2 linked regions of the Halotia branconii CENA392 genome follow. The protein of the gene in region 2 binds, or shares a complex with, the protein of the main gene of each other region. Links are inferred from orthologs where the notes say so. Each region holds a gene or a part of one and is shown on either strand. Other genes may lie near its edges.

Region 1 (15,801 bases), 5.6 Mb from region 2 along the record:
AAAACAACACAAGATATAGTTTTAATCAGGGATAGATATTAAAAATTATTGGCAATAAGCTAGCTAGGAAATTTTCTTATTCAAGTTGATTATATAAAAATAACTGTTAGAAGTAAGTGTAGAAAATAAATATTGAATTATTGCAAAAATTATTAGTTTAAATCAAAACTATTAGCAAGCAGCTAGGAAATTATTTCTTGGGAATTAACTAAAATTAGACATATACAAAAATAGAGATAATGGAAAATATGAGGTAGATCAAAGAGAGTAACTGTATAAAAACCTCCTCATCATATTTCTCTAGTGTCTGTTATCAAACCTGGAAAACTTGATAATAAATAATATGAGTGAGGGTAAAGACCCTTAAAATAATCAGGATTTGTATTCTCGTACTCCAACCCAACAACTATGCCCCGCCGTCAAGACCTCCGGAAAATACTGCTGTTAGGCTCTGGCCCAATTGTGATTGGACAAGCCTGTGAGTTTGACTACTCTGGTACTCAAGCCTGTAAAGCGTTGCGAGAAGAAGGCTATGAGGTGGTGTTAGTTAACTCTAACCCTGCCACAATTATGACTGATCCAGAAACGGCCGATCGCACCTACATTGAGCCGTTGACACCAGAAATTGTCGAAAAAGTCATCGCCAAAGAACGCCCAGATGCTTTACTACCGACAATGGGAGGACAAACTGCCCTGAATATCGCAGTCGCTCTAGCGAAAAATGGGGTATTAGAAAGGTACAATGTTGAATTAATTGGCGCTAAACTACCAGCCATCGAAAAAGCCGAAGACCGAAAACTTTTTGGTGAGGCAATGGCCAGGATTGGGGTAGCTGTGTGTCCCAGTGGTACAGCCGAATCTTTAGAAGAATCAAAAGCGATCGCCCGCCAAATTGGTACTTATCCGCTAATTATTCGCCCTGCCTTTACAATGGGTGGTAGTGGCGGTGGTATAGCCTACAACCAAGAAGAATTTGAAGAAATGGCACAGGTAGGTATAGATGCCAGCCCCGTTTCGCAAATTCTGATCGACCAGTCTCTACTCGGCTGGAAAGAATACGAGTTGGAAGTAATGCGCGATTTAGCAGATAACGTCGTGATTATCTGTTCCATCGAAAACCTTGACCCGATGGGTATTCATACTGGAGACTCAATTACCGTCGCTCCTGCTCAAACCCTCACCGATAAAGAATACCAACGGTTGCGGGATATGGCAATTAAAATCATCCGCGAGATTGGTGTAGAAACTGGTGGTTCTAATATCCAGTTTGCCATCAATCCCGTAACTGGAGATGTAGTTGTGATTGAAATGAATCCCCGTGTATCTCGTAGTTCCGCTTTGGCTTCTAAAGCTACAGGTTTCCCCATTGCCAAGATGGCGGCAAAGCTAGCTGTGGGTTATACCCTAGATGAAATTAAAAATGACATCACCAAGAAAACTCCCGCATCTTTTGAGCCGACAATTGACTATGTAGTTACCAAAATTCCTCGCTTTGCTTTTGAAAAGTTCCCAGGTTCAGACTCAGTGCTGACAACCCAAATGAAGTCAGTGGGTGAAGCAATGGCAATTGGGCGGACATTCAATGAATCCTTCCAAAAGGCGCTGCGTTCCTTAGAAACTGGACGCGCTGGTTGGGGTTGCGACCAACCAGAAAAATTACCCAGTGGCGAACAAATTCGCGCCCTTTTACGAACACCTAACCCCGATCGCATCTTTGCTGTGCGTCATGCTTTACAATTGGGACTAAGTAGCGAGGAAATCTACGAACTCACAGGTATTGACCCGTGGTTTCTAGATAAAATACAGCAACTGTTGGATGTAGAGAAATTCCTCAAGCGGACACCATTAAAGCAGTTGACAAAAGCTCAATTGTATGGAGTTAAGCGGGATGGATATAGCGATCGCCAGATTGCTTTTGCTACTAAAACAACCGAAGATCAAGTCCGCGCCTACCGCCAACAATTAGGAGTTATCCCTGTTTACAAAACTGTAGACACTTGTGCTGCTGAATTTGAAGCGTTTACTCCTTACTACTATTCTACCTACGAAGAAGAAACGGAAGTATTAGCCGCAACAAAGCCGAAGGTAATGATTTTAGGCGGTGGCCCTAACCGCATTGGCCAGGGAATTGAGTTTGACTATTGTTGTTGTCATGCTGCTTATGCTCTGAAAAAAGCAGGGTTTGAGACAATTATGGTCAACTCAAACCCAGAGACAGTCTCTACAGATTATGACACCAGCGATCGCCTTTACTTTGAGCCGTTGACAAAAGAAGATGTCCTTAACATCATCGAAGCTGAAAATCCTGTGGGTGTGATTATTCAGTTTGGCGGACAAACACCATTGAAGTTAGCTGTTCCCCTCCAACAAGTACTTAATAGCGATCAATCAACGCTCAGCACCAAAATCTGGGGTACATCACCAGATTCTATCGACATGGCAGAAAACCGGGAGCGATTTGAGCAGATTCTCAATCAGTTAAAGATTGCTCAACCGCCGAACGGTATTGCCCGGAGTTATGAAGATGCGCTGATTGTTGCTAAACGTATTGGTTATCCGGTAGTGGTGCGGCCTAGCTATGTATTAGGAGGACGGGCAATGGAAATTGTCTATTCTGATACAGAATTGGAACGCTACATGAGTTTTGCAGTGCAGGTGGAACCAGAACATCCAATTTTAATTGATAAATTTTTAGAAAATGCCATCGAAGTCGATGTCGATGCGATCGCCGATCACACAGGACAAGTAGTAATTGGCGGTATTATGGAACACATTGAACAAGCCGGGATTCATTCTGGAGATTCCGCTTGCACTTTACCCTCGATTTCTTTACCACCAGCGGTACTTAATCAAATTCGCACTTGGACAGTGCAACTAGCACAAGCACTATCAGTTGTCGGGTTGATGAATATTCAGTTTGCTGTTGTTGGCGCTCAAGGCTATTCTCCTCAAGTTTACATTCTTGAAGCTAATCCCCGCGCCTCGCGTACAGTGCCGTTTGTTTCTAAGGCTACGGGTGTGCCATTAGCAAAACTTGCATCTTTAATTATGTCTGGTCAAACTTTAGAGGAACTAGGTTTTACCCAGGAAGTCATTCCATCTCATATTGCCGTTAAAGAAGCAGTTTTACCCTTTAATAAATTCCCCGGAACTGATACTATATTGGGACCAGAGATGCGCTCTACTGGTGAGGTGATGGGGATTGATAGTGATTTTGGACGCGCCTATGCTAAAGCAGAATTAGGCGCAGGTGAGCGTTTACCTCTGCAAGGAACTGTATTTGTGTCGATGAGCGATCGCGACAAAACAGCTGCGGTTCCTGTAGTTAGGGAATTTATTGACTTAGGCTTCACCGTTATGGCTACCATTGGTACAGGCCAAGTACTCCAAGAACAAGGATTAGACGTTGAGCTAATACTGAAACTTCACGAAGGCCGTCCTCATGTCCTAGATGCCATCAAAAATCAGAAAATCCAACTTATCATCAATACACCCTCAGGCGAAGAAGCTCAGACTGATGCTAGATTAATCCGTCGTACAGCCTTAGCTTATAAAATTCCCATCATTACTACCATCGCTGGAGCCAAAGCTACTGTCGCTGCGATCCGTTCTTTACAAACTACGACTTTAGACGTAAAAGTCATCCAAGAATACTGCACGATACCTTTGTGATGCCCTGACCTTAGTGGTCTGTCAACCTAAAAATTACGGGTGGAGGCAGGCAAAAAAAGAAGGGGAAGCAGGCGCTACTATTCGGTTAAGCATTTTTAACTTGAAATTGCGTTTTGGGAAAAGGTTAAAGGCTTTTCTTTTCCTTTTTACCCTTTTCCTTTCTCCCTTAACCAAAAGGTATTGGGGAAGCAGGGGGAAAAAAGAACTAGACTTTTATCCCATCAACCTAGCAAACTTATCTTGGCAGACCACTAGAAAGCAAGGGTAATTTATTTTACTAAAGAATTGGGAAACTACGGGGAAAATTTGTAGTTGTTCCCCTTTCCTATTCCAAAATCTGCATTAAGCCATATTTACAAGAAAAATTAAGCAATTATTATAGAAGAATAATTATTGTTCTCATTGAGATATTTTAACAAATATGAGGAATTTATTTTTCTCTAGTGAAACATTTATATAAATTGGCTTCCAAATCATGGCAAAATTAGACTTCTGACAAAAGTTATTTTTACTGAAGAACAAGACGCTTTCAACCGAAAATAAATGAATAAAAAGCCTTGTTTGCAAGGAACACGGTTTTTAGACCAGGACAGTAGATAATGGAGCATCAAGAAGAATTATCAAGTGCATAGACTAGAATATATGGAAAATTCTAGGTTGTCAGGTATTCCAAATTTTCTCATAAATGTTACAATTATTAATCATGATTAAATACAAAAAATGTCAATCTTATTACCTTTTATCTAACCAAAGACACTTGTAAAAGCTAATAAAAAACTGTAACGTCTTGCAGTTAAGAGTCTAAATGTGATTAATTACGAGCCACCGAGACTCTCGGACGCACAACTTGCTAACCATCATGGGTTCCCAGTTCAACTGGGTAGCGCCCTCCAAGAGCATCTATCAATTAATGACCCTACCTAACAATCCATCATTACCAAAGAGTAGCGCCATGAAGACCGCTCAAACAGCCACAGACCTCGTGCGGACTTACCTGCGGGAGATTGGCCGTGTGCCACTCTTAACCCACGAGGAAGAAATTTTTTATGGCAAACAAGTGCAGCGTTCTAGCACGTTGCACGAAGTGAGGGAAAATCTTGCTACCCAGTTGGATCGTCAACCAACTATAGAAGAGTGGGCAACGGCGGCAAAACTAGAAACAGTAGAGTTGAACGAGGCGATCGCTGAAGGCGAAATTGCCAAGCGTAAAATGGTAGAAGCCAATTTGCGCCTAGTTGTATCTGTTGCCAAAAAATATATTAAGCGCAACGTCGATTTACTCGACTTAATCCAAGAAGGTAGTATAGGAATGCAGCGAGGTGTAGAAAAATTTGACCCCACGAAAGGTTACAGATTTTCTACTTATGCTTATTGGTGGATTCGTCAAGCCATTACGCGGGCGATCGCCGAAAAAGCTCGCACTATTCGCCTACCGATTCATATTACTGAGAAGTTAAACAAGATTAAAAAGGCACAGCGTCATTTATCTCAACGATTGGGAAGAGCGCCTTCTGCCTCTGAACTAGCTCAAGAATTAGAATTGACACCCAAGCAGGTACGCGAGTACCTAGAGAAAGCTCGATTGCCCTTGTCGTTAGATTTACGGCTGGGAGATAACTATGATACTGAACTCGGAGAAATGCTGGAAGATCCAGGAGCTTCTCCAGAAGAATTTGTCATGCAATCTTCCCTATCCTATGACTTAGAGCGTTTAATGGAAGAACTTACTCCTCAGCAGCGGCAAGTAATCACATTGCGCTTTGGATTAGCAGATGGACAAGCCCTAACTTTGGCTAGAATAGGCGAAATCTTGAATATTAGCCGTGAACGAGTCAGGCAAATTGAGCGCGAAGCTCTCACCAAACTTCGCAAATCTAAAGCTAGCATGGATGAATATTTAGCAAGTTAGTCAATGGTCAATGGTCAACAATAAATTTTTGACTATTGACCCTTTGATTGCGCTCAGGATCAAGGCTGAGTGCGGCGCTGTGCGAAGTCGAAGCTTTGGCTTTTGACTAAATAAGGCGAGAAAACACGCTGTTTTTGGTACGGTTACACCGACTCCTATGTGAGACTTAGCTTGTTACATTATTTGATAGGAACACTCCATAAGAAGCCAAGTCAAATAAAACACAGGCGTTTATTTATTATTAAAATCACAAACACTGTAGCTAGCAGTGGTAATATTAGGAGGTATAAAGTGAGTAACCCATCCAATAAAGTTTCAGAATTTTTTAATAGCGAATCAGAGACTGGGAATTTACTGTGGCAATACGTTAAATCAATGAGTCCAGATACAGTTACCCAGTTATCTAAACCCACCTCTTCCGAAGTCTTGCAAGTAATGGAGCGCAACATTATAGGACTTCTAGGAAATATGCCCTCAGAACAATTTGGCGTAACTGTAACTACAAGTCGAGAAAGTCTTGGTAGATTGCTGGCTTCTGCGATGATGAGTGGATATTTCTTGCGTAATGCTGAGCAGAGACTGAACTTTGAAACGGCTTTGCAAGGAACCGAAAATAATAGTGAAATTGATTAGCAAGTTTAAATTTTCACTAATAAAGTTTAATTCTATTTTGGACTTATGTTTTTTCTCAGTTATGGAGAAACAAACCACCAAAAGTTAGCATCATCTAGAATCCTCACAGTCTACCTTCCTTGAATCCCAAATCCCCAGCGATACGTTAGCAATATCCTCAAAAGAAATCTCAAATGCTAGCATTGTTGGGGTTTTATTATGTGTAAGTTTTAATTAAGATTAGGCGTATGCACAAGACCAAAGCAGTTGATTTCCTGCGTTTTTTTACATAAACCATGCCACCAAAGACGAGTGAAACTAGTTCTTTACCACCTCATAAAATTATTGGTGTTGGTGTAATTTGGAACGAACGGGAGCAAATTTTAATTGATCGCCGTCGTCAAGAAGGTGCAATGGGCGGTTTATGGGAATTTCCTGGTGGCAAGATCGAACCCGGTGAAACCGTTGAAGAATGTATTCAAAGGGAAATTTATGAAGAGTTAGGAATAGGGATTGAAGTCAAAGACCATCTGATTACCATCGACCATACCTATACCCACTTAAGAGTTACCCTAACGGTACATCACTGCCGTCTGCTTTCAGGTATTCCCCAACCCCTAGAATGTGATGAAATCCGCTGGGTAAGTTTGGATGACTTGGAAAAATTTACTTTTCCCCAAGCAAATAGTCAAATTATTGCAGCCTTAAAACAGGAATTAGGAGCTAGGGGCTAGAAGAAAAGTAGAGGAGTAGCACTTCGGCTTACTTCGGCTTCGCTCAGTACAAGACGCTCAGTGACCGGGGGCAGGGAGCAGGGGAAGACAGGGAGACAAGGAGACATTTGTTTCCCCAATTCTCCAATTCTCCTTGTCCCCAATTCCTTTTTCTCATGCCCCATGCCCTATTCCCAATTCAGTAACAATGTATTAACCGAATCAGGTTAAGTCCCGCAATTTTCTACAATAATCCCAGAGACTTTGATTGAGAGTGTCAGTAAGCAAATGCCTAAAACCGTTGCCGATGTGATGAGCCATAGCCCAATTGTTGTCCGGGCTGAAACTCCACTAAAGGAAGCCGTCCAAATTATTGCAGAACGACGTATCAGTGGGCTACCTGTTGTGGATGATGTCGGTAAATTGCTGGGCATTATCTCAGAAACAGATTTGATGTGGCAAGAAACTGGTGTTACGCCTCCGGCTTACATCATGTTTCTAGATAGTGTCATTTATTTACAAAATCCTGCTACTTACGAACGTGACGTGCATAAAGCACTAGGACAAACTGTTGGGGAAGTGATGAGCAAAAACCCTGTCACTATTACCCCTGACAAAACCATTAAAGAAGCAGCACAACTTATGCATGATCGCAGTATTCACCGCTTACCAGTACTTGATGGCGAGGGTCAAGTAGTTGGTATCCTCACTCGTGGCGATATTATTCGAGCGATGGCAGCCAGTTAAGATTAGTTAATGGTCAATAGTCAACGGTTAATGGTCAAACATCTGTTGACTATTAACTCTTTTTTTAGCACTTTTATAAATATTAAGGATACATAAATGAGTATTACTCCTGAATCCGTGCGGCAATTGCTCAGTTCTGAAGACTTGGGCGATCGCTTGCGGGGTGTGAATCAAGCCCGTGAACTAGAACCAGCGATCGCTTTTGAACTGATTCAAGTTGCCATTGGTGATAGTAATTCCAGAGTACGATATTCAGCAGTCAGTCTAATGGATACTCTCGGAACCCAGGATTTAGATTTATCTTTGGATATATTACGCGATCGCTTGCTCAATGATCCTGAACCTGATGTGCAAGCAGCCGCCGCAGATTGTTTGGGTGCTTTAAAGCTACATACTGCTTTTGAGGACTTAGAGCATTTATATCATACAAGCCCAGAGTGGCTGGTACAGTTTAGCATCATCGCCACATTAGGAGAGTTAGGCGATCCGCGAGGTTTTCAATTACTAAAAGAAGCGCTTTCTTCAGAAAACGAATTAGTACAAACTGCTGCTATTAGTTCCCTTGGCGATTTAGGAGACTTACAAGCCGTTCCGCTTTTAGTTCCTTACGCCACAAATTCAGATTGGCAAATCCGTTACAGAGTTGTCCAAGCCTTGACTCGTTTGGGTGGTGCAGATGCCAAATCTGTATTAGAAACCCTGGCGAACGATGAAGTAGAAGCCATATCAAATGAAGCCAAAAAATCTTTGCAGTCAGTTTAAATTTGTGTTTAGTTAACTTTTGCAGAGATCAATCAAGCCATAAAGAAGAGGCAAGGAAGATGGGGAAGGAGAGAATAATAATCCCCATGCCCCATACTTCGGCTTGCTTCGACTGCGCTCAGCAACTAACGCTCAGTATAAGTACCCTATGCCCTATGCCCCCTTCGGGTTCGCAGTCGCCTGCGGAGGGAAACCCTCCCGCAGCGCTGTCTCACCATGCCCTAAACTAATCATCAGATACCTTTAATTTTGCGGCGGCGAGAGATAGCCATTGCTGCGCCAACTATCCCTAAACCCAGCACTGTAGTTGGTTCAGGAACAGTAGCAAACAAACCACCAGAAAAAGACATATTTTTAAGCGAACCGCCGCTATTGAGAGTTGAATTGACACTATCAACTGTTGTATTGTTTGCTTGAAAAGTTAAGTTGCCTGAACCCTTAGATATTTCCCCAAGGGCACTAGTGAAGAAACCATTAAGTGCAACATTTATACTAACGTTGCTACCGCTTTGTGCGACCGAATAACTAGCAGATTGCAAAGTAAAAGTATTGATTTTATCAACTAGCGAGGCAGTATTATCTCCAGCTTGAATCACCCCAGGTATGGTCAATTGACCAAAGTCAATAAAGGGATTATCCGCAGACAAAGCAGAAAACTGGATAATATTACCTATATTGCCTGAATTGAAAGATGTAAAACTTCCTGTGGTGTGAGCAAGTCCAATAGGTGTTATTGGCTGAGGAGTGAAAGTTAGAGATGTTTTTGATAATTCAACAAGGCTAAAGCTAAAAGGACTAGTAGTTAAGCCACCAATTAACTGAAAATCGCCTTTTAATGCAGCCGCTTCGGCAGAATTAGCAAAGGTAAATGTTCCAGCAGCAGCTAAAGGAATTGCAACAGTGACTGCAAAAGCTGCATTTAAGACTTTAGATCTAAAAGTAGTCATTATCATTTAAGGCTCCTATAAATAATTACGAGACCGAGGGGATTATTGTGTTTTTCTGTATTGTTTAATTAGTTATGAACATAGAGATCAATTAGTAAGTAAACTCTAAAAAGCATTTTGTTCATAAACTAAATAGATTGGTTATATTAACCAATTTGGTAGAAGACTCTTACTGTCAGTATTCAGTAGATACCGTGTTCTTTACTTCTACAGAATTACATAGCCTTCTAGAAGTATGCAAGATCTACTGAGTGGTCTTCATCACATTTTTATGTCAATAGTAGACTTCATAAATTTTTTATTGTCTATATAGCTGGTCTTCGTATATTTTGTATTTCATCAAATTATTATAAAAAGCAACCGGAGATTAGGATATCTTCTAATCTCTAGTTAAATTAGCAAGGAATTGTAGATTAAACAAAATATTTTTTAGATATAAAGACTGGAATTATAATCAGACGACATTTGCACCTGAATATTTCAAAAATTAGCAATTTTAGCCCAAGAATAGAGTGTAACTCTGTCTCTGCTTTATTCGATTTTGGATGAAAGCGATCGCGGACATCATATTTTGACCCGAAAAAATGAAGTGTGAAGCCTTTTATCTATACTTCACACTTCATCCTAACTATGGTGTTCCTACCGCCCCAGAGTAAACTAAACCCCGTTGCAGATCGAGCGTTAAAATCGCCCCATCTCGAATTACTTCAGTTGCTGTTTTCACACCCACAATTACTGGTACACCAAGACGCAAGCCAATTACCGCGGCATGACTTGTCAAACTCTCATCTTCAGTAATAATTCCGGCAGCTTTGCGAATTGCCTCAACAAAATCAGCACTAGTGCGGGGTGCAACTAAAATATCTCCAGGATTAAAGTTACTCACTTCCATTCCAGTATGAGCTACTCTAGCGCGACCACTTACTAAACCTTGTCCTAATCCAATTCCCTGACCTAGCACCGCTGTCACCACTTCAACCTTAATCAAATCTGTTGAACCGGAAATGCCTTGGAGTGTGCCAGCAGTCATCACTACCAAATCGCCCTCAGATAACAATTGATTTTCCTGAGCGACATTAATTGCAGCTTGAAATGTTTGACCAGTAGAAGGTAGTCCTAGTACTAATAATGGCTTGACTCCCCATACCATCTGTAACTGTCGTGCCACATTTACATGAGGTGTAATTGCCAAAACTGGTGTTTGAGGACGAAACTTAGAGACATTACGAGCTGTTGCCCCAGTTTGGGTTAAGGTCATAATTGCCGCTGCTCCCAGTTGTTCGGCAATTTGACTCACAGCTTGGCTAATAGCATTGGGAATAGAACGCCTAGCATCTCTGAGTTGACGTGTTGCTGAGTGTGCTTCTTCTTGCTCAATGCGCTCGGCAATTCGTGCCATTGTGGCTACAGCTTCTACTGGATAATTGCCAACAGCAGTTTCATTAGAAAGCATCACTGCATCCGTACCATCTAAAATTGCGTTGGCGACATCCGACACTTCAGCACGAGTAGGACGGGGATTACTCACCATGCTGTCTAACATCTGGGTAGCTGTAATGATGGGAATCCCTAAACGATTTGCGGTTGCAATCAACTGTTTTTGCAGTACAGGCACATCCTCCGCTGGTAGTTCTACCCCTAAGTCGCCTCTGGCAACCATCACGCCATCACATAAAGCTAAAATTGCTTCCATTTGTTCAATAGCTTCATGTTTTTCAATTTTGGCAACCACTGGTACTTGCTTGCCTGTACTGAAAATTAGCTCTTTAATTTCGATAATATCTTGAGGATTGCGGACAAAGGAAAGTGCTACCCAATCTACACCTTGGTCTAAACCAAACATCAGATCTTCACGATCTTTGTCGGTCATGGCTTTAATCGATAGGTAAACTCCAGGAAAGTTCACGCCTTTATTATTAGATAGCTTGCCAGCTACAGTAACACGACAATGTAAATCACCTTTGTCACGGTTAATCTCCTCTACAAGCATTTCTACTCGTCCATCATCGAGGAGAATTTTTGCTCCTACGGGAACTTCTTCTGCCAAATAATCGTAGGTGACGCAACTAATATCTTGTGTTCCAATAACTGGACGATTTGTCAAGGTGAAGCGATCGCCTTTTGCCAAAATTATAGAACCATTTTCAAACCGTCCCAAACGAATTTTTGGCCCTTGCAAGTCTTGGAGAATTGCCACTGGCTGATTTAGTTCAAAAGCAGTTTGCCGAATTAAGCGAATACTACGCTGATGGTCAGCATGAGTACCGTGGGAGAAGTTTAGCCGCAGCGTCGTTGCACCTGCCTCAATAATCGCCTTGAGCATTTCGGGGCTGCTGGTGGCGGGGCCAATCGTAGCGACAATTTTTGTCCGGCGTAGATAATCTCTTAATTGCATAAGGGCTGATTCTAGGGAGCTATCTGGGAAGTCTACTAAATTAAAGATTTAGTATTCAGTCAATGCTATGTCAATGACTTAAGCAGTTACAAAAAAATGGGATTTTGAAAACTAAATTTTGGATTGGGAGTTATTTGTTTTTCCTCATCATTCTCCCTAAGAGTTGTGGGATAGAGTAGTTATCGTACACCAATCTTGGCTCCATCCTCCCTCAGAGAGATTTTGTCACATCATTTCTTTTTTACTTGGCTGACACACCCTAATCAGCAACAAAAACTTGGGTTTCGTCTGGAATCATAGCGTTATTCGTCTGCTTATAAGTAAAGATGTAGATAAATCTTGCTAGACAAAAGTTAACGAAAGTTTATTATTCCCTCATATTTATCGTATATTCTTAATATTTGATTAAAAAGGAGTTACAAATGCTCACGTTGGAGGCACAAAAATCATTAAAAGTCCCACCCAAGCAATTCTTAGCGCCTCCTGGTGATTTAAATCCAACACTGTTGCTGTTTTTAGCAGCAGTGGCAATGCTGGTGTTATCTAATTTTGGTTATTGGCTGTGGCTATGGCCACACTGGCTATGCTTTAGCATTAACACTCTAGCTTTGCATTGTTCTGGGACAGTGATTCATGATGCTTGCCATCAATCTGCCCATCGCAACCGGGTGATTAACGCAATGTTAGGTCATGGCAGCGCCCTGATATTAGCTTTTGCCTTTCCAGTCTTTACGCGGGTGCATTTACAGCACCATGCCCATGTTAACCATCCTCAAGACGACCCAGATCATTACGTTTCTACAGGTGGGCCATTATGGTTGATTGCGGTACGGTTTTTGTACCACGAAGTATTTTTCTTTCAACGGCAACTATGGCGTAAATATGAGCTATTGGAATGGTTTATTAGCCGCTTAATTGTGGGTGTGATTGTTTATATTGCAGTTCAGTATCATTTTTTGGGATACTTGCTCAATTTTTGGTTCATTCCAGCGTTCTTGGTGGGTATAGCACTGGGATTATTCTTTGATTATCTACCCCATCGTCCTTTTGTTGAACGCGATCGCTGGAAAAATGCCCGCGTTTACCCTAACCCCATCTTGAATATTTTGATTATGGGACAAAATTATCACTTAATTCATCATTTATGGCCTTCTATCCCCTGGTATAATTACCAGCCTGCATACTATGTGATGAAGCCACTTTTAGATGAAAAAGGATGTTATCAAACTTCAGGTTTATTGCAAAAAAAGGATTTTTTTGAGTTTGTTTATGATGTTTTTCTAGGAATTAGATTCCATCACAATCAACCATCTAAAAACTAGCAAAGCATACGTGACAGTATGAATAATGAGTGACAAATTATTAATGACAATAATTTATCACTGTACAATTAGAAAATGTTGATCTTTATTGTTATTTAAAATATCAAAGCTTGATTATGAAACCAGTAGAATCCCAACTAAACCAGCCGAAATCAAAACCAGGAAGTGATAACATATTGATTAAGCGCTTTAGTGCTGGGGCGGCAATTGGACTAATAATCGGTGTAATACAATGGTGCAGCTATACCTATTTTTTTAATTCGATTCCGTTAGCGAAAGGTATCATGTTCTGTATAGGACTGACAATCATCTGCGGATTGATGACGCTCAAATGGGGTTACAAAATATTAGAATCTTTGTTGCAGCTATTAGATTAATCTCTCTTCACGACTGTATCATTCATTTGCGTAAGTATCTTATTCTTCGTTTGAGAGTAGCTTAACGGAATTTCTTGAGTAGTTGAATTTGCCAATTTTCTAGGTGAGGATTGGGAGAAATGACCTGCATAGACCAATAACTCAAAAGCATCAGAAATAATCCCGATATAGTACCTACCATTAAACCAATTAGCAAAGCCGATTTACGTGGAAAAGCAGTAATCGTAGTCATGGTACTTTGTTGCTCTGATATTAATGATACTTTTTCTCTTAGAACTTCGTTAGTATCGTTTTCTGATGAAGGAAATTGAGGAACTGTCGTTACATTTACTGGTAGAGAGTTAGAAGGTAATTCTTGTTTTAGTGGGTAGAGATTTCTGGGTGGTAACAACTCCTCTGGTAGAGTAATATCATTGTTTTGATTGTCTAACTGCTGTGACGATGTCTTACTTCCTAAAACTTCCTTAGTATCTTGCCCAGGTGAAAGAAGCTGAGACCATAAAATAGTAGGGTCATTAGGGTCTAACTCTTGTCTTGGTGGGTAAAGATTAGTAAGGGGCAATAACGCCTCTAGAACTTCTTTCGCTGATTGATATCGGTTTTGAAAATGATATTGCACCATTTTATTGAGTACCGCAGCTAGACCATCGCTTACTTGGGCGCGGTCTTGCCAGATAATTTCGCCTGTATTAGCATCTTCTGGTAATTGTGTCGGGTGTAGTCCTGTTAGGGCTTGAATGCCAATTATGCCCAAAGCATAAATATCACTGCTAGGGCGTGGTTTGCCTCGTTGTTGTTCACTAGGCATATAACCGGGTGTACCAATAGCGATCGTAGTATGTTGTTCAAGAGGTAGAAAAATTGAAGTATTTCCTTGACCTCTGACCAATTCATCGCAAGGCTTGACAGCTCCAAAGTCAATCAGTACTAACCGATTATCTTGCTTTCGTCTAATAATATTATTCGGCTTAACATCTCGATGGATCAGTCCTTGAGCGTGAATGAAATTCAAGATACCCAAAACCTCTTGCAGTAGTTGAAAAACCTTACCTTCAGACCAGCAGTAACCAGCCGATAGTTCCACACTCAGGGGATATCCTTCAATGAACTCTTGCACTAAATAAAACTCAAGATTATCTTCAAAAGAATCTAAAATACGGGGCACAAGGTCATAATTGGTCAATTTTTTGAGCGCTTCTACTTCTCGCGTAAATAGCCGTCTGCGTACTTCTACCGAAATAGAGTATCTACTACTAGGTAAGAAATGTTTGACTACACGAGTGGGATAAAAAGGGAGGTCAGTGTCTTGAACCATGTATGTTTGACAAAATGCGCCTTGACCCAAAACTTGAATAATTTGGTAGCGATCCCCCAGTAACTTGCTGCTTAACATGTTACACTGTCCCTAACAACTGTATTAAGTAATTTTACTTAAAAATATTTATCTATAAAATAATCAATTTAATATTATGTTCTTTACTAAGAGAACTAATCGTAGATTTCTAGAAGCCTTAACTAAACTTCATAAAAACTTCATTTAGTACTTTGAGAAGTTTGGACATAATTAAGAAATAATTTAGTAAACCGTAAGTTTACTGTAAGTAATTTTTTCATCTTAATTATAAGACGAAATAAACCACTGGAAGATATAACAAATGGCTAACGATAGCAAAAAAAGCATACCACTGAGTCATGATGCCATGCAACTGATCAGAGGTGTAATAATTGGTAAATTAGTTACATTAGTAGTCATGGGTGGGCTGTTGTGGTTATGGTTGAAACCTCGCCTCCAAGTAGCTCAAAATACTCCTTCGCCTACTGTAAGTGTAACAAACACCTCTAACAATCGGGCAATGTCTACCTTTCAAGATGTGACAGATGTGCCTAGTGGTTATTTTAATTATGGTGGAAGTACGTCCTGGGCACCCATTAGACAACTCGTAGATTCTCAGATTCAGCTGACTCGTCCAGAGTTTCAGCTGCAATACGTGAATCCCGCTGATAGTAGCCCTGGTAATGGCTCAGGTATTCGCATGTTGCTTGACGGGAAATTAGATTTTGCTCAGTCTTCTCGCCCCCTGACAGCCGCAGAAAGAAATATAGCTCGGCAGAGAGGCTTTACTTTAGAGCAACGTCAGGTTGGTATTGATGCCATAGCAGTAGTAGTTAACCCAGCACTAAAAGTAACTGGTTTAACTGTTGAACAGTTGCAGCAGATTTATTTAGGTAAAATAACCAACTGGAAACAAGTGGGCGGGCCAGACCTTGCTATTACCCCCTTTTCTCAGCATCCAGAAAATGCAGATTTGCTATTAGTTTCTGGCAAGGAAGTTTTAGACAAGCAA
Region 2 (14,759 bases):
CTTGTTTGGTCTATTAACTTAATTGCTATCTCTGTTTTTTTCTCAAATAGAGGGTCTTGTTTTCCTTCGGGTAATGAATCAGCGTGTTGATATAACTCTATATCTAATGGTAGGCTTTTTCTCCCATCATATAAATGAGTTGTTACCACCACTATTCCATTATCTGTCTTGCCAATTTCTCCGATATATTGTCTTCCCACACCTTCGGTAAAGTTACCACTTTTCCTATGCCCTGAATCATCAATTATCAAGCTAAATCCTCTACTGATTTTAGTCTGACTACACTTGTTCATTACCTCTAAGCGTCGTTCATTCACCTTTGTGGCCGACCAAGGGGAATCTGTCAAAAAGTGGTGTAATCGGTGGTAATTTACTCCTACGGCATTTTCTGCGAGCTGCAACAAGTTTTTCCGTTCGCTTTCTCCTAACAACCCCCCTAAATAATGTCTAAACTCCCTTTTTTGCGCTTTATGACCAAATACATCGTCAAACCTTTGACACCATTTTTCAAAGCATGGGGGCATAGCTGTGGGAGTTGTCTCTTTCATGGGGGTTAATTTGACGTAAAACCTATACTAATTCTGCATTATAGCCTTTTTTAGTCTCTTTTTTTGCCTAAGTCCCGCTAATTCCCGTTGTAGACGAGAGAGGCGTTCTGAAGGTGGAAGCTGAAGAGATTCCGCGACATCGTTTGAAATCTCAAGTAATAGTCTGCTCATCCTCTCCTCTATTGCGTTAATGACGATTCTAGGTAAATTATCACAATCTTGCCATGATGCCTTCCTCGACTTGAGATCGAACTTGAGCTTTATAGATCTCTTTGCCACGTCGAACAAATTCTTCTTTGCTATAGCGGAGTTGGCGAATTGTTATTGGGTTTGCATTATTTCAATATTATCCCTATATTTTATCTCAAACCATGAAGCCAGTGTTTGTTTGAAACAACGGTGGCGAAGAAAAGCTGTTGGATTTCTTGTGTCAATCTAGCCTACGATTGACCGTACTGCTTTAACAAGAAAGGGTAAGCAAAAATTGCCCAACTTAAAGCTATAGCTGACAGAGAAACTCCTAGCAAAATTACAACTGTCATAAACCTATTGAAATATGCTTGTAAATCTCTCTTGGTAATTCCTAAAATTACAGACGGTACTCCCAAAAGAAGACCTAAAAAGTAACCTAAGAACGCATAAATTAAAATTACATCCCAAAAACTATGAGTAGGTTCAACAGAAATTACTGATGGAGCTACTAATGCTCCCAGAAAAGCTGCTATCAAACCCACAAACACAGGTCTCCACCTAAAAACTTTTCCAAATTCAGTAATAGGTGCAAAAAGTGCAGTTAAAAAAGCTAGAAAAGCTAGAATGGAAGCCCGCGAAGAAATCTGTGCCAAATCACGTTCATGAACAATTGATGGTAGATTGATAACTCCTAAACCTAGGCACACCCAAAACAAGAAAGACCATCGTATCCACATCCAAGGATCTGCCGTAAATGGTGATTAAACTCGTGGTGAAACTGATGTATATGATTGCGACTCCTGTTTAGGAACTAGCAGTTGTAACCACTCTTCCACAGATTGAGGCCGATCTGCCCTAAGTCAGTGGTCAAAAATCAAAAAAACAAGGGAGTAGAAACCATCACCTTTGCTCCCCTGTCTCTTATTTGACTCTCTTGCCTTACTTACATCAGACCGCTAAAGACAGGCTTTACTTTGCGGTCAATCCTTTCCCCCAAGTCTTCAGCAATTGTGAGAGTCCCTGGTTTGCAGCGCTTAACATTTACAATTATTCCCTGTGCGCCTTCTGCTTCTAAATCTTCTACGTAGCCTTTAAGTGCCACTTTCGCATCAGCAGAACTTAAAAATGGCCCAAAATAGTAGGTACAACGCGGATTTTGCGTTACTATTTCCACCCACCAAGCTAAGCCGAGACTGTTAAATGTGTTAATCAAAGATTCTTTCAGGTTATCCCAAATTGTTTTCATAGTTGTTGCTGATTGATCAACGTGGTACTAAATTTTAAACAACGATATTTTACTTTTACATTTCTTTATACTCTTTTCCTCTTAATTTTTAAAGAGGTTTTTGTAATTTATCTAGGTACAACGTGTTTAGCGATCGCTGGCGATAAATCTCATAAAGCGCCATACCTGCGGCTACTGAAGCGTTCAGGCTAGGGGTCTTACCCATCAGGGGGATTGATACCAGTACATCGCAGGAGCGTTGTGTCAACAGACTCAGACCTTCACCTTCAGAGCCAATTACCAAAGCGATCGGGCCACTGAACTTGACTGCATGTAGAGGTTCACTGCCAGCAGCGGCAGTACCATAAATCCAAAAACCAGCCTCTTTCAATTCTTCTAAGGCGCGGCTGAGGTTGACTACTCTGGCGACAGTAAAATTTTCTAAAGCACCTGCTGCCACTTTGACAACGGTAGAAGTGATTCCTGATGCCCTTCTTTGAGGTATGACTAATCCCTGAGCGCCTATAGCTTCGGCGGTGCGAATAATTGCACCTAAGTTATGGGGATCAGTGATGCCATCAGCTACTACAATTACAGGGTCAGTTACTGATTTTGTTTGTTCAATCAAATCTGGCAATTCAATGTAGGTATAGGGAGCTATTTGTGCTGCTATACCTTGGTGATTAGCACCGTTGGTAATTTGGTCTAAGCGCTTTGGTTCTACTTCGTCAATGACTGTGCCATTGTCTTTAGCTTGGAGAATCAAATGATGAAAACGGGGATCATAGCGTAGGCGAGGAGTAACCCAAATGCGATTCAGTTCTCGCTCACTTTCTAAAGCACTCAAAACGGGATGACGACCATAAATCAAGTCGTTATCTTCTGTGTGTTTTAGAGATGGAGATGGATGAGAAAAATCGCGGTGTGGGCGTGGGCTATTGGATAGAGAATTACTATCCCCTTTTTTATGTTTAGGACTAGGAGTGTGAATCGAATTAGCGATGACACGCTTAGTCTTAATTTTCAGCGGTTGCCCACGGTTTGGTTCGCCAGAAGTCTTGATTTTTCTTGGTTTATTTTGCATATCAGTTTTGGGTATAGCTTGTGGGTGGGCTTCCAGATTCCTTGAATTTACCGGATCTCAACTGTTGAATTTCCTTTCATAAGATGGAGTTGCCCACTATTTCTCTAAGTGAAGTTTTTGCAACAGTTCGGTTAAGCGTTGGGAATCGGTGAGATAAAGATAGCCAATTAAAGTTTCTAGACTAGTTGCCTGTTGATAGATATCGGGATCAACTCGTTTTGGGCGTTTTGTGGCAGCGTTACGACCTCGTCGGACAATTTCTAATTCTGTTTTTGTGAGATCAGGGATTAGCGATCGCAAATGAAGTGCCTGGGTTTCGGCTCTTACCTGTGCTACTACCAAATGATGGTAGGTGTCTGTCCGCTGTAATGGCAGTAGATAGAACATCCTAACATACAATTCATAAATTGCATCTCCTAAATACGCTAAGGCAGCAGGAGAAATTTGTTGTAATTGTGTCTGGGAAATCTCTTGTGGTAATTGGGCTGTAGTTGCCAAGAATGCTTGGGTCAAAGATGAATTTAGCTGAGGGGCTTCATCTTGTTGTCCATCTAATAGCTTTTCCTCCTTTGACTTCACAAGTTAATCATTCCTGAATGGGCTAAATTCAAAAGGCAGTAAAAATATTTACTCTTTTTTGGATATGCCATGCTGGTATATCTAGCATAATCAACACTATCAAAATTAATGATTAAATTTTATCTTTTTTAATTGAACTTGTACTGAAAACTCATCTTTATATAGGACTCCTATTTGATTTTTGAACACGATTCAGTGCATATCTATCCCTTCTTAACTGTTCCCTGTTTCCTGTTTCCTGTTCCCTACCTACACAAATAAATTCACCGAATCAAACCGGATTACTATAGTATTAGGACTTACGCAATAACTCTCTGAAACTCCTATTTCTTTGTGTCCTCTGCGGTTATATTTTCCGTTACCTATGCGTTAGTCATAAATAGTCTCCTTTATTTGACAAGTAGTCATTTAAAATATCAAATATTTGATAGACTAAAAATACAAATTATTTAGTTATACATGCCTAAAAACCCTGCTATCTTTCAGTATAGCTAAAGGCTACAAAGTTTTTTTGTGTATATCTATCCTTTATTTTGACATATTGAGATATACTTATTTTCTTGGCAATATGCTGACATTTTAGATCTGCTGGCTTTTGTCCCTCTCTCACAAGGAGAGAGGTTGTTTGCCAGCGTCTCTAAAAATTAAGCTATCCAGATCAAGCATTCGGATAGCTAAATTGAACTCTCTAATCAAACGATCAATACTACTTGATATTTTCTAGCGCTGCGTCAACTGAAGTTTGCAGCGAAAGAAACTTCTCTAAGCGAACAAGTTTGACTGTCTGAGTTACTCTTGCATTAGTGACAATTTGCAAAGTGCCATCTGCGGTTTGAGCTTGTTTGGCTAGCTGCACGAGCGCGCCCAAGCCAGAGCTATCAACAAAGTCGATTTGTGAGAGATCCAAGATAATGTGCTTTGGTCCCTCATCAATTTTGTTACCGAGTACTTTGCGAAATGTCGGTTCAGAAAATGCATCTAACAAACCTGTGAGGCGGAATAGCTGACAGTTATCCCGGACTTCACGAGTGCCTCTTAGGCTCACGGTTAGATTAAGTGGCTCAGCAATAATTCCCTCCTCATCATTAAAGTGAACGCTCAAGTATAGATGGTTTTTGTGCAAATTGTCTAGAACCTGCTGGAGTAGGCGAGGTAGGGGAAGCAGGGGAAGAAGCAGAGGGGCAGGGAGCAGGGAGCAGGGGAGGCAGGGGAAGCAGGGGAAGCAGAGGGAGAAAATAACCTATGTCCCATACCCTATGCTCTATGCCCTATAGTCGCTTGACGTGCTGTTTGCATTGCTTGGACAAATTGTTCAAACAAGTAATCAGCATCGTGAGGGCCGGGACTGGCTTCTGGGTGATATTGTACGGAAAATATCGGCAGAGATTTGTGACGTACCCCAGCAACGGTGCGATCGTTGAGGTTAAGGTGACTGATTTCTACAACTGTCTCAGGTAATGAATCTGGGTTGATCGCAAAGCTATGGTTTTGGCTAGTAATTTCTATCCTTTGTTGTAAACCCGCAGGTTGATTGAGACCGCGATGACCAAATTTTAATTTAAAGGTTTCTGCTCCAAGGGCATGACCTAAAATTTGATGTCCCATACAAATGCCAAAAATGGGTTTTTGACTTTGCAGCAATGCTTTGGTAGTTGCAATTCCCTCAGTAACTGCCGCAGGGTCGCCTGGCCCGTTGGAAAGAAAAACACCATCTGGATTGTAATTGAGAATTTCTTCTGGTGGTGTATCAGCAGGAACAACTATCACCCGACAGCCATAACTTGCTAAACGACGCAATATATTACGTTTTACGCCAAAGTCAAGGGCAACAACGGTAAAAGATTCTCCGATATTTGCCGCCGATTCTGAGTTAAATTCCCAAGCTGGGATTGTAGGATCTGACCATTCATAAACTTTGGAGGTTGTGACTTCACGTACCAAATTCAATCCTGCCATGTTGGGAGCTGCTTGTACCTGCTCTAATAACTCCATCTCATCTAGAATCGTGGTGGAAATGCCGCCGTTCATCGCTCCAAACATGCGAATTTTGCGAGTGAGAGCGCGGGTATCAATTCCATAGATACCTGGTATTTGGTATTGTTTCAGATAGTCAGGCAAGGATTGTGTTGATCTCCAGTTACTTGGTTTGTAACAAATATTACAAGCGATCGCACCTTTGGCTTGCGGTTGAGCCGATTCTTCGTCTTCAGGATTAACGCCAGTGTTGCCTAATTCAGGATAGGTAAAAATCACAATTTGACCGCAGTAACTAGGGTCAGTTAATACTTCTTGATATCCTGTCATGCCAGTATTAAAGACCACTTCTCCGATTGTGGTTCCCGTCGCACCGAAAGACCAACCGCGATAAGTGGTTCCATCTGCCAGGACAAGTAGAGCAGGGATTGTATCAGACAAAGGCATAAGCTAAAAGATTGGGGCATTGGGCATTGGGCATGGGGCATGGAGAAGAGGAATTGGGGCAGGGTGCGGGGTGCAGAGGGGATCAAAGAAGAATTGGAGACAAGGAGAATTGGGAAAGATAATGTCTCCCGCAGTCGTTCCACTTGGTGAGGCAGCCCGCAGAAAGTTGTTCCAACAAAGACCGCGCTGCTTTTCTTGTCTTGCCATCCCCTTGTCTCCCTGTCTCCCTGTCTTCCTCTGCTTCCCTTGCTTCCCCTGCCTCCCCTGCTTTCTCTAGTTCTTGACAGTTGACATTTAGCGGTCAACAGTTAAGAATGAACAGTCTTTGATCCCCACTTTAGTCAATACTGCGAATGTAATTATCCCATGAGTTAAGAAATTTCGCGTTCTTAAGGGAATTAATTAAAAATTAAAAAGATAAAATTTTGAAAGGGGAATCGGTGGCAAAAGTAGATTTGCAGTCCCTTGGGCAGTTTAAATCGAAGTTAATTATGCTTCAGTCTTTTTTATCTCGTGCAGCCCTGATTTTGATTTCAAGTGTTTTAGCGGTTCTGGGTGTTGCTTGTAGTCAAGAAAAACAAACTGGTGCGATTCTTCGCAATCAACAGTCGGTAGTGACTGACAATCAGGTAACGCCGTCTCCTGGAGAACCAACAGCACCAGTCATTCCAGAACCAGAAGACTTGCCACCGTCGGTAATGGAACCCAGTTCTTTTGAACTAGGTTTAGATAAAGCTGCGGGTGCTTTAAGTATCAGCCAATCTGCTCAATCCCCAGATGATTGGAACTTAGTGGCGAGTCAGTTTCAAGATGCGATCGCCTTAATGAAAAAAGTCCGGCGACAAAGCTCGGAATTTGCGATCGCTCAAGCTAAAATCTCAGAATACCAGCTTCAAGTGAAGTATGCTCTACGCAAAGCTGCTCCCAGCCCTCCACCAGTAGCTAAAGCTAATCCCCCAAAAATAGTAGTTGCTGTTCCCCAAGTAAAAACTTCACCCCAGGTTCCCATACCAGTACCCCCACCTGTACGAGTCAAATTGCCACCAACTAGACCGATTTTTTCCTCATCAGAAATACTTCCTTCAGAAAAAGAAGTATTTGTTGCCCCAATTAGAAGGCGAGTTGGGGGAACGCCAATTGTCACAGTTACCTTTAATGGACAGCAACAATTTGACATGATTGTAGATACAGGAGCCAGTGGAACTGTAATTACTCAACAAATGGCTAATGCTTTGGGGATAGTACCAGTCGGAAAAGCCAAGGCTAACACCGCCAGTTCTAAAGCTGTAGAGTTTCCTGTGGGTTATGTTGATTCGATGGCAGTCGGTGGCGTAAGAGTAAATAAAGTGCCAGTAGCGATCGCTGGCTTAGAATTAGAAACTGGATTATTAGGACATGACTTTTTTGGTAACTACGATGTCACCATTAAACGTAACGTTGTAGAATTTCGCCCACAGTCGCGATCACAAATCAATCCTTCAGAAACTGGACTAATTGCTCCAATTTTGCCCAAGGAGTACCGTTCTGTAGGATCTCCCTAGCTACATTAATACCTTGGGCGTGATCTAATAATGGGATAACACCCGCTACTTGCAGCGCCAAAGAGGCATTTAAAGCGACTGCATCTTGTTGTGCCTGAGTACCCTTACCTTGCAGTACTGCTTTGAGAATTGCGGCGTTTTCTGAGACATCTCCACCCCGCAGCGCACCGATGGGAGCAGGTGTTATATCTAAATCCAGAGGATCAAGAGTAGTTACTTGCACTTCACCTCCAGATAACACCGCCAAGTCTGTAACATCTCCTAGCCCAGCTTCGTCAAGTCTTTCACGTCCATGTAAAACAATTGCTTTTTGTTTACCCAAATTGTGTAATGCTTGGGCAACAGTTGCCAAAAGTTTAGGAGTAAATAGCCCCACAACTTGCCCAGTGGGATACAACGGATTGACTAATGGCCCAAGCAAATTAAATACCGTTCGGATCTTTAGAGTTCGGCGTAACGAAGCCACTGCCTTCAATGCTGGATGCCAACCAGGGGCAAATAAGAAAGTGATCCCCACTTGTGATAGTGCTGCTTGCACTTTTTCGCTAGAGGCATTCAGGTTTACACCCAAGGCTTCTAAAACATCTGCACTTCCTGTCAGACTTGATGCGGAACGATTACCATGTTTGGCAACGGGTACGCCATAAGCGGCGGCGACAAAGGCAATGGCTGTAGAAATATTAAAAGTTGATGAACCATCGCCACCAGTGCCACAGGTATCTATGACTGTACTGAGTTGTGAGTTATCAGTTCTCAGGGGTGAGCATTGTGATTGTAATACCTCAGCCATTCCAGTTAATTCATCAGCAGAAACGCCTCTAAAGTTCAGTGCTGTTAAAATTGCTCCTGATAATTCTGGGGGAACTGCTTCACTTAGCCATCCTTGCATCAATTCGGTTGCTTGAGTGCGGGATAAGGATTGGCCATCAATTAATTGTTGCAGGAGGATATACCATTGTTGAGTAGGAATTGGCGAGGTTGTCATAGCTCCGGTTGAAGTGTGTTGTGAGTCTGGGAGCTATCCTACCGAAAAATGGGAACAAGAAATGAATCTGCCTCACGCAAAGGCGCAAAGGCGCAAAGGAAGAGAAGGTATTTCAGGTAGATGTCTTAGTGACTACATTTGCTCTAGTTGCTTTCGCAGTGATTCTAGTTCTAAGTTAACAACGGTGCTTGAACTAGAAGTAGTAGTTTCTTTGAGACTTTCTAAGGCAAGTTTATATCGTTTTAACCATTTATAAACTTCGATTTGAGCTTGCGCGTAGTCTCGTTGAGCAGTTTCTAAAGTTAAGCTGGCGCTAGTTGCTGCTACACGTAACTTTTCTAGAGCCTTCTGCCCTGATTGATCTGGATCGTAGAGTGTCATAAGCTGATCTAGGAAACCTCATTATCCAGAGCTTAGGCTCAGTTAAACTATTACGTCTTCGTAAAATTTACTTAAGCCTTAAATTTTGCTTTTAATACTATGTCAGAAAAGTCCTAATATACTCTCTCATTAACTTGTAGCGAATTAAATTAGGTAAAACTCTGCGTTACTTTGCGTCCCTCTGCGTTGAAAAACGTATCGTAAAGTTCATAGCCAGTAAAGGTATTGTAATAAAAGTGATTCCTGGATAAAACAAAAATTTATATGACCTCAGTTTATCCTCACAAAAAAGCCAAAGCTCTTAAACCTACTAGCCGCCGCCCTGCTAAAGAACTTTGTAGCGAATGCGGATTGTGCGATACATATTATATTCATTATGTCAAGGAAGCTTGTGCTTTTATTAATCAGCAAATAGGCGAACTTGAAGAACAAACTCACAGGCGATCGCGCGATCTCGATAACGCCAATGAACTCTACTTTGGTGTTCATCAAGACATGATGGCGGCGCGAAAACAGCAGCCCATCGAAGGCGCACAATGGACGGGTATTGTTAGCAGCATCGCCATTGAAATGCTGAATCGCGGTTTAGTAGAAGGTGTTGTCTGTGTCCAAAACACCAAAGAAGACCGCTTTCAACCCATGCCTGTGATTGCTCTTACCCCAGAAGAAATACTAGCAGCACGAGTAAATAAACCAACACTTTCACCCAACCTTTCTATTTTGGAACAGATAGAACAATCGGGAATGAAGCGATTATTGGTAATTGGTGTTGGTTGCCAAATTCAAGCTTTGCGAGCCGTAGAAAAACAACTGGGTTTAGAAAAACTATATGTTTTAGGTACACCTTGCGTAGATAATGTTACCCGCGACGGACTGCAAAAATTCTTAGAAACCACCAGTCGATCGCCTGATACTGTTGTACATTACGAATTTATGCAAGATTTTCGGGTTCACTTCAAACATGAAGACGGATCAACAGAAACCGTACCTTTCTTTGGTTTGAAAACTAACAAACTTAAAGATGTCTTTGCTCCTTCCTGCATGAGTTGCTTTGATTACGTTAACTCCTTGGCAGATTTAGTCGTTGGTTATATGGGCGCACCCTTTGGCTGGCAGTGGATTGTAGTCAGAAATGATACTGGTAAAGAAATGCTGGACTTGGTGCAAGACCAGTTAGATACTCAGCCAGTGATGTCTCAAGGAAATCGTCAAGAAGCTGTACAGCAAAGTATTCCTGCTTATGATAAGGGTGTGACTTTGCCGATGTGGGCGGCGAAACTCATGGGTGTGGTGATTGAAAGAATTGGGCCGAAGGGTTTGGAGTATGCGCGGTTTTCGATTGATTCGCACTTTACTAGGAATTATTTGTATGTGAAGCGGAATCATCCCAAGAAGTTGGAGGGGCATGTGCCGGAGTATGCTAAGCGGATTGTGGGGCAGTATAAGTTGCCGGAAGAATAGCTCACGCAAAGGCGCGAAGGCGCAAAGTTAAAGATGAATGAAAATGAAATTGCGAAGATGGTTGTTGATGCTGCATACAAGATTCACGTAAGTTTGGGACCTGGATTATTGGAGTCTGTGTATCAGGCTGTTTTGGAATATGAGTTACGGAAACGAGGATTGCAGGTGGAGGCAGAGCGACCCATACCTGTTGTTTATGAAGATGTACATTTGGAGGTAGGTTTTCGTGCAGACCTTATTGTTGAAGACAAGGTGATTATCGAACTCAAATCAGTAGAAGCAGTTCATCCAGTACACAAGAAACAACTATTAACGTATCTTAGTCTTGCTAACAAACGCCTTGGCTTGCTGATCAATTTTGGAGCTTTGCTGATCAAAGACGGTATCTCACGAGTTGTCAATAACTTATAAAAAATCTCACACTAATCCTTTGCGCCTTTGCGTCTTTGCGTGAGCTTTTTCTTAAGCTTCTCCCACAGCATCCATCGCCGCCTCCAAGGCGATCGCAATATGAGTCCAGTGAGTCCCGCCTTGGCAATAAACCACATAAGGCTCACGCAAAGGGCCATCCGCAGAAAACTCCAAAGTACTACCCTCAATAAATGTCCCACCAGCCATGACTACTTGGCTCTCGTACCCCGGCATATCATCGGGAACGGGGTCTAAATAAGAACCAACAGGAGAATGCTGTTGTATGGCTTTACAGAAAGCAATTAGCTTGGCAGCAGAACCAAGTTTAATCGCCTGAATCACATCCCCACGAGGAGCAAGGGGCGCAGGATTTACGGGATAACCTAGTTTGTCAAAAACATAACCGGTTAGGTAAGTTCCCTTCATCGCCTCTCCTACCATCTGTGGGGCTAAAAACAACCCTTGAAATAACAACCGATTTTGATCAAAGGTCGCACCGCCGTAACTACCGATACCAGGAGCAGTTAGACGACAAGCGGCCGCTTCTACTAAATCGGCGCGACCGGCGACATATCCACCAGCGTTGACGATCGTACCGCCAGGATTTTTGATCAGCGATCCCGCCATCAAGTCAGCACCTACATTGGTGGGTTCTTTGGTTTCGATAAATTCGCCGTAGCAGTTATCTACAAAGCAAACTGTGTTGGGGTTTTGCTGTTTAACTATGTGGATAATTTTTTCTATGTCGGCAATTGATAAACTTGATCGCCAAGAATAGCCGCAAGAGCGTTGAATTAACACTAAACGGGTGTTATCAGCCACGTTAGTATTTAAAGCTTGCCAATCTATCTTTCCGTCCGTAGTTAGCTCTAATTGGCGGTAATTTATGCCAAACTCGATTAGGGAGCCTTGTCCTTGACCCCTTAAACCAATGACTTCTTCGAGCGTATCGTAGGGAGAACCGACCACTGCTAACATCTCATCTCCAGGACGGAGTACACCAAATAAAGCACAAGCGATCGCATGAGTTCCCGAAACAAACTGCACTCGCACGGCCGCTGCTTCTGCGCCCATAACTTCGGCGAAAACTTTATCTAAAGTTTCTCGTCCTAAATCATCGTGGCCGTAACCACTGACACCAGCAAAATGATGTGCGCCTACACGGTGATTACGAAAAGCATTTAGGACTCGTTTCAGATTATGCTTGACCTGTGCGTCAATTCCAGAAAAAATTTCTAACAGTGCCTGTTCTGCTTGCCGCAGCTGCTCCAAGCTGTTCATTAGTTCCTCTTTCACAAAAAAATTATAGATATACGCGATTTTCAAATCGCGCAGATTAAGCTGGACAATTCCAATTCGGGTTACTGCATGACTATTGCTACTTCGACTAAACCTCAAATCAACTGGGTGAATACCCTATTTTTCCTTGGTCTACACATCGGCGCTTTGTTTGCTTTTGTTCCTGGTAACTTTAGCTGGTCAGCAGTTGGTGTGGCTTTGTTGCTTTACTGGATAAGTGGTGGTCTAGGCATTACCTTAGGATTTCATCGCCTTGTCACCCATCGCAGTTTTCAGACTCCCAAATGGCTGGAGTATTTCTTGGTTTTTTGCGGGACATTGGCCTGTCAAGGAGGGCCAATTGAGTGGATCGGGACACATCGCATTCATCATGTACATTCTGATACTGACCCTGATCCCCATGATTCCAATAAAGGCTTTTGGTGGAGTCATATCGGTTGGTTAATTTATCACTCTCCCTCTCATGCTGATGTTCCTCGCTTCACCAAAGACATTGCCGAAGACCCAGTTTATCAGTTTTTACAGAAATATTTTATTTTGATCCAGGTAGCTCTGGGTTTATTGCTAATGTTTCTAGGTGGCTGGCCTTTTGTGGTTTGGGGCATCTTTGTTCGTATTGTCTGGGTTTATCACTGCACTTGGTTAGTAAATAGCGCTACCCATAAATTTGGCTATCGCAGTCACCAAACGAGCGATCGCTCCACTAATTGTTGGTGGGTAGCTGTATTAGTTTTCGGCGAAGGCTGGCATAATAATCACCATGCCTTTCAATACTCAGCTCGTCACGGGCTGCAATGGTGGGAAATCGATTTGACTTGGATGACAATTCAATTGCTACAAGTACTCGGTTTAGCTACTAATGTGAAACTTGCCGGCACAAAGCAATAAGTCAATAGTTGAAACTCAACGGTCAAGAGTTATAACTTTTGACTGTTGACTTTTGACTTTTGGTAAATTTGTTACGGGTGCGCTTGGGTAGGTTAGGTTGCTATAATCCGAGACGCTAATATTACGAAACTTTGCGGCAAGTTACTAAAAAAGTGACTTGGTAGTGGGGTGTGTTGTTTTTCAGGTGTTCATGACTACATCAATAATTAACAGCCAGCAGCTAAGTGAAGACCTTAGTGATTCCAACCTAAGGCTTAAAGATATTATCAAAACGCTGCCACGGGAATGTTTTCAGCAAAACCGTCGCAAAGCTTGGACTCAAGTTTTGTTCAGTGTTTTTATGGTTGGTTTAGGCTACTATATTCTGGCGATCGCTCCTTGGTTTCTCTTGCCCTTTGCCTGGATTTTGACTGGCACTGCTTTAACAGGTTTTTTTGTCATTGCTCATGATTGTGGTCATCGATCATTCGCCAAACGTCGTTGGGTAAATGATTTGGTGGGGCATTTTTTCATGATGCCGTTAATTTACCCTTTTCATAGTTGGCGGATTAAGCACAATTATCACCATACTCATACCAACAAGCTGGATGAGGATAACGCTTGGCATCCCATTAGACCAGAAGTTTTTGAAAGTTGGGATAAAAGTAGGCAATTTGCCTTTGAAGGGTTTATGCGTAAACGCCTCTGGTGGGTAGGTTCCATTGGACATTGGGCTGTTGTGCATTTTGATTGGCGGAACTTCAAAACGAAAGACCAATCAAGTATCAAGCTTTCTGTGGCTGTTGTCGTGATTTTTGCTGCGATCGCCTTTCCTTTACTCATTGCTACAACTGGTATTTGGGGATTTGTCAAGTTTTGGCTTGTACCCTGGCTGGTCTACCATTTTTGGATGAGTACTTTTACTATTGTTCACCATACTGCCTCAGATGTGCCTTTTGTGGCAGCGAATAAATGGAACGAGGCTTTAGCACAGCTATCTGGTACTATTCACTGCGATTATCCCCGGTGGATAGAAATCCTCTGCCACGACATCAATGTTCATGTCCCACATCACCTTTCTACTGCAATTCCTTCTTATAATTTGCGGCTAGCATATAGCAGCATTAAAGAAAATTGGCAGCCTTATTTGCATGATGAATGTCAGTTTTCTTGGTCTTTAATGAAGCAAATTGTAGACCAATGTCAACTGTACACAACTGATGTTGGTTATAAGTCTTTCAATGAATATTATGCAGAACGATAACTAAGGATAAAGTGCAAGTATAACAACTCTACCCACAAGGGGATAGAGTTTTGTCAGTAGTCAATAGCAAAGCGAAAAGTGCGGTTTTGGGTTCTACCCAAGAGGAGCAACTTTTCAAGACAGAGAAAAGTCGAGCCAGTCTCGTGGGCGGTTCCACCGACTTGAGAGAACTGGCATTGTGCGTCCGGGTTTCCCGGCGCAGAACTTTTCAAGACAGCGAAAACAACTTGTTAAAAGCAACAAAAGCAATTAAACCTGTGATGGGTGAATACTTCCGCAAATCTGAAGAACCGATTTGTAAGTCCTTATGGCGCTCATGTTTTAGTTGTCATTTTGTCTCAGATACTGGCAGCAAGGTTTACTACACATCCAATAAAAAGTTAGCAAAAAATTAATGCAAAGCTGGATTTTGTGGTAAGACTGTCATGATTTTTTTATAAATTGTGCCGATATCTGCGACACAATTTTAGGCGTAGTTTCAGATATTTGATGTTGAACTTC

The links.
Region 1: the proteins of carA (region 2) and carB are in contact, whole or in part, in a solved structure (PDB 1KEE), measured with the Escherichia coli proteins. The link is inferred for Halotia branconii CENA392 from one-to-one orthologs.

The regions. Positions count from the first base shown.
Region 1 is NZ_CP124543.1:5,774,160-5,789,960, forward strand. Bases 32-3,872 are described here. They hold carB (carbamoyl-phosphate synthase large subunit), read left to right. Parts: upstream 32-408; coding sequence 409-3,672; downstream 3,673-3,872. In the rest of the region: QI031_RS25560 (RNA polymerase sigma factor, RpoD/SigA family), read left to right, coding at 4,625-5,581; QI031_RS25565 (DUF760 domain-containing protein), read left to right, coding at 5,873-6,214; 8-oxo-dGTP diphosphatase MutT, read left to right, coding at 6,490-6,927; QI031_RS25575 (CBS domain-containing protein), read left to right, coding at 7,195-7,653; phycobilisome degradation protein NblB, read left to right, coding at 7,750-8,415; QI031_RS25585 (PEP-CTERM sorting domain-containing protein), read right to left, coding at 8,649-9,362; pyk (pyruvate kinase), read right to left, coding at 9,991-11,757; crtR (beta-carotene hydroxylase), read left to right, coding at 12,180-13,079; QI031_RS25600 (protein kinase domain-containing protein), read right to left, coding at 13,518-14,849; QI031_RS25605 (PstS family phosphate ABC transporter substrate-binding protein), read left to right, coding at 15,112-15,801. UniProt on the Escherichia coli protein: Large subunit of the glutamine-dependent carbamoyl phosphate synthetase (CPSase).
Region 2 is NZ_CP124543.1:199,525-214,283, reverse strand. What follows is about bases 3,967-6,765. They hold carA (glutamine-hydrolyzing carbamoyl-phosphate synthase small subunit), read right to left. Parts: upstream 6,050-6,765; coding sequence 4,883-6,049; downstream 3,967-4,882. Other genes in these bases: QI031_RS00980 (retropepsin-like aspartic protease family protein), read left to right, coding at 6,541-6,765; QI031_RS00990 (STAS domain-containing protein), read right to left, coding at 4,335-4,730. In the rest of the region: QI031_RS01015 (IS701 family transposase), read right to left, coding at 1-548; QI031_RS01010 (hypothetical protein), read right to left, coding at 989-1,477; QI031_RS01005 (DUF1816 domain-containing protein), read right to left, coding at 1,684-1,986; 23S rRNA (guanosine(2251)-2'-O)-methyltransferase RlmB, read right to left, coding at 2,075-3,049; QI031_RS00995 (Mini-ribonuclease 3), read right to left, coding at 3,146-3,628; more of QI031_RS00980, read left to right, coding at 6,766-7,590; trpD (anthranilate phosphoribosyltransferase), read right to left, coding at 7,520-8,575; QI031_RS00970 (hypothetical protein), read right to left, coding at 8,708-8,956; QI031_RS00965 (Coenzyme F420 hydrogenase/dehydrogenase, beta subunit C-terminal domain), read left to right, coding at 9,221-10,417; QI031_RS00960 (GxxExxY protein), read left to right, coding at 10,451-10,828; QI031_RS00955 (methionine gamma-lyase family protein), read right to left, coding at 10,880-12,109; QI031_RS00950 (acyl-CoA desaturase), read left to right, coding at 12,197-13,015; QI031_RS00945 (fatty acid desaturase), read left to right, coding at 13,206-14,258. UniProt on the Escherichia coli protein: Small subunit of the glutamine-dependent carbamoyl phosphate synthetase (CPSase).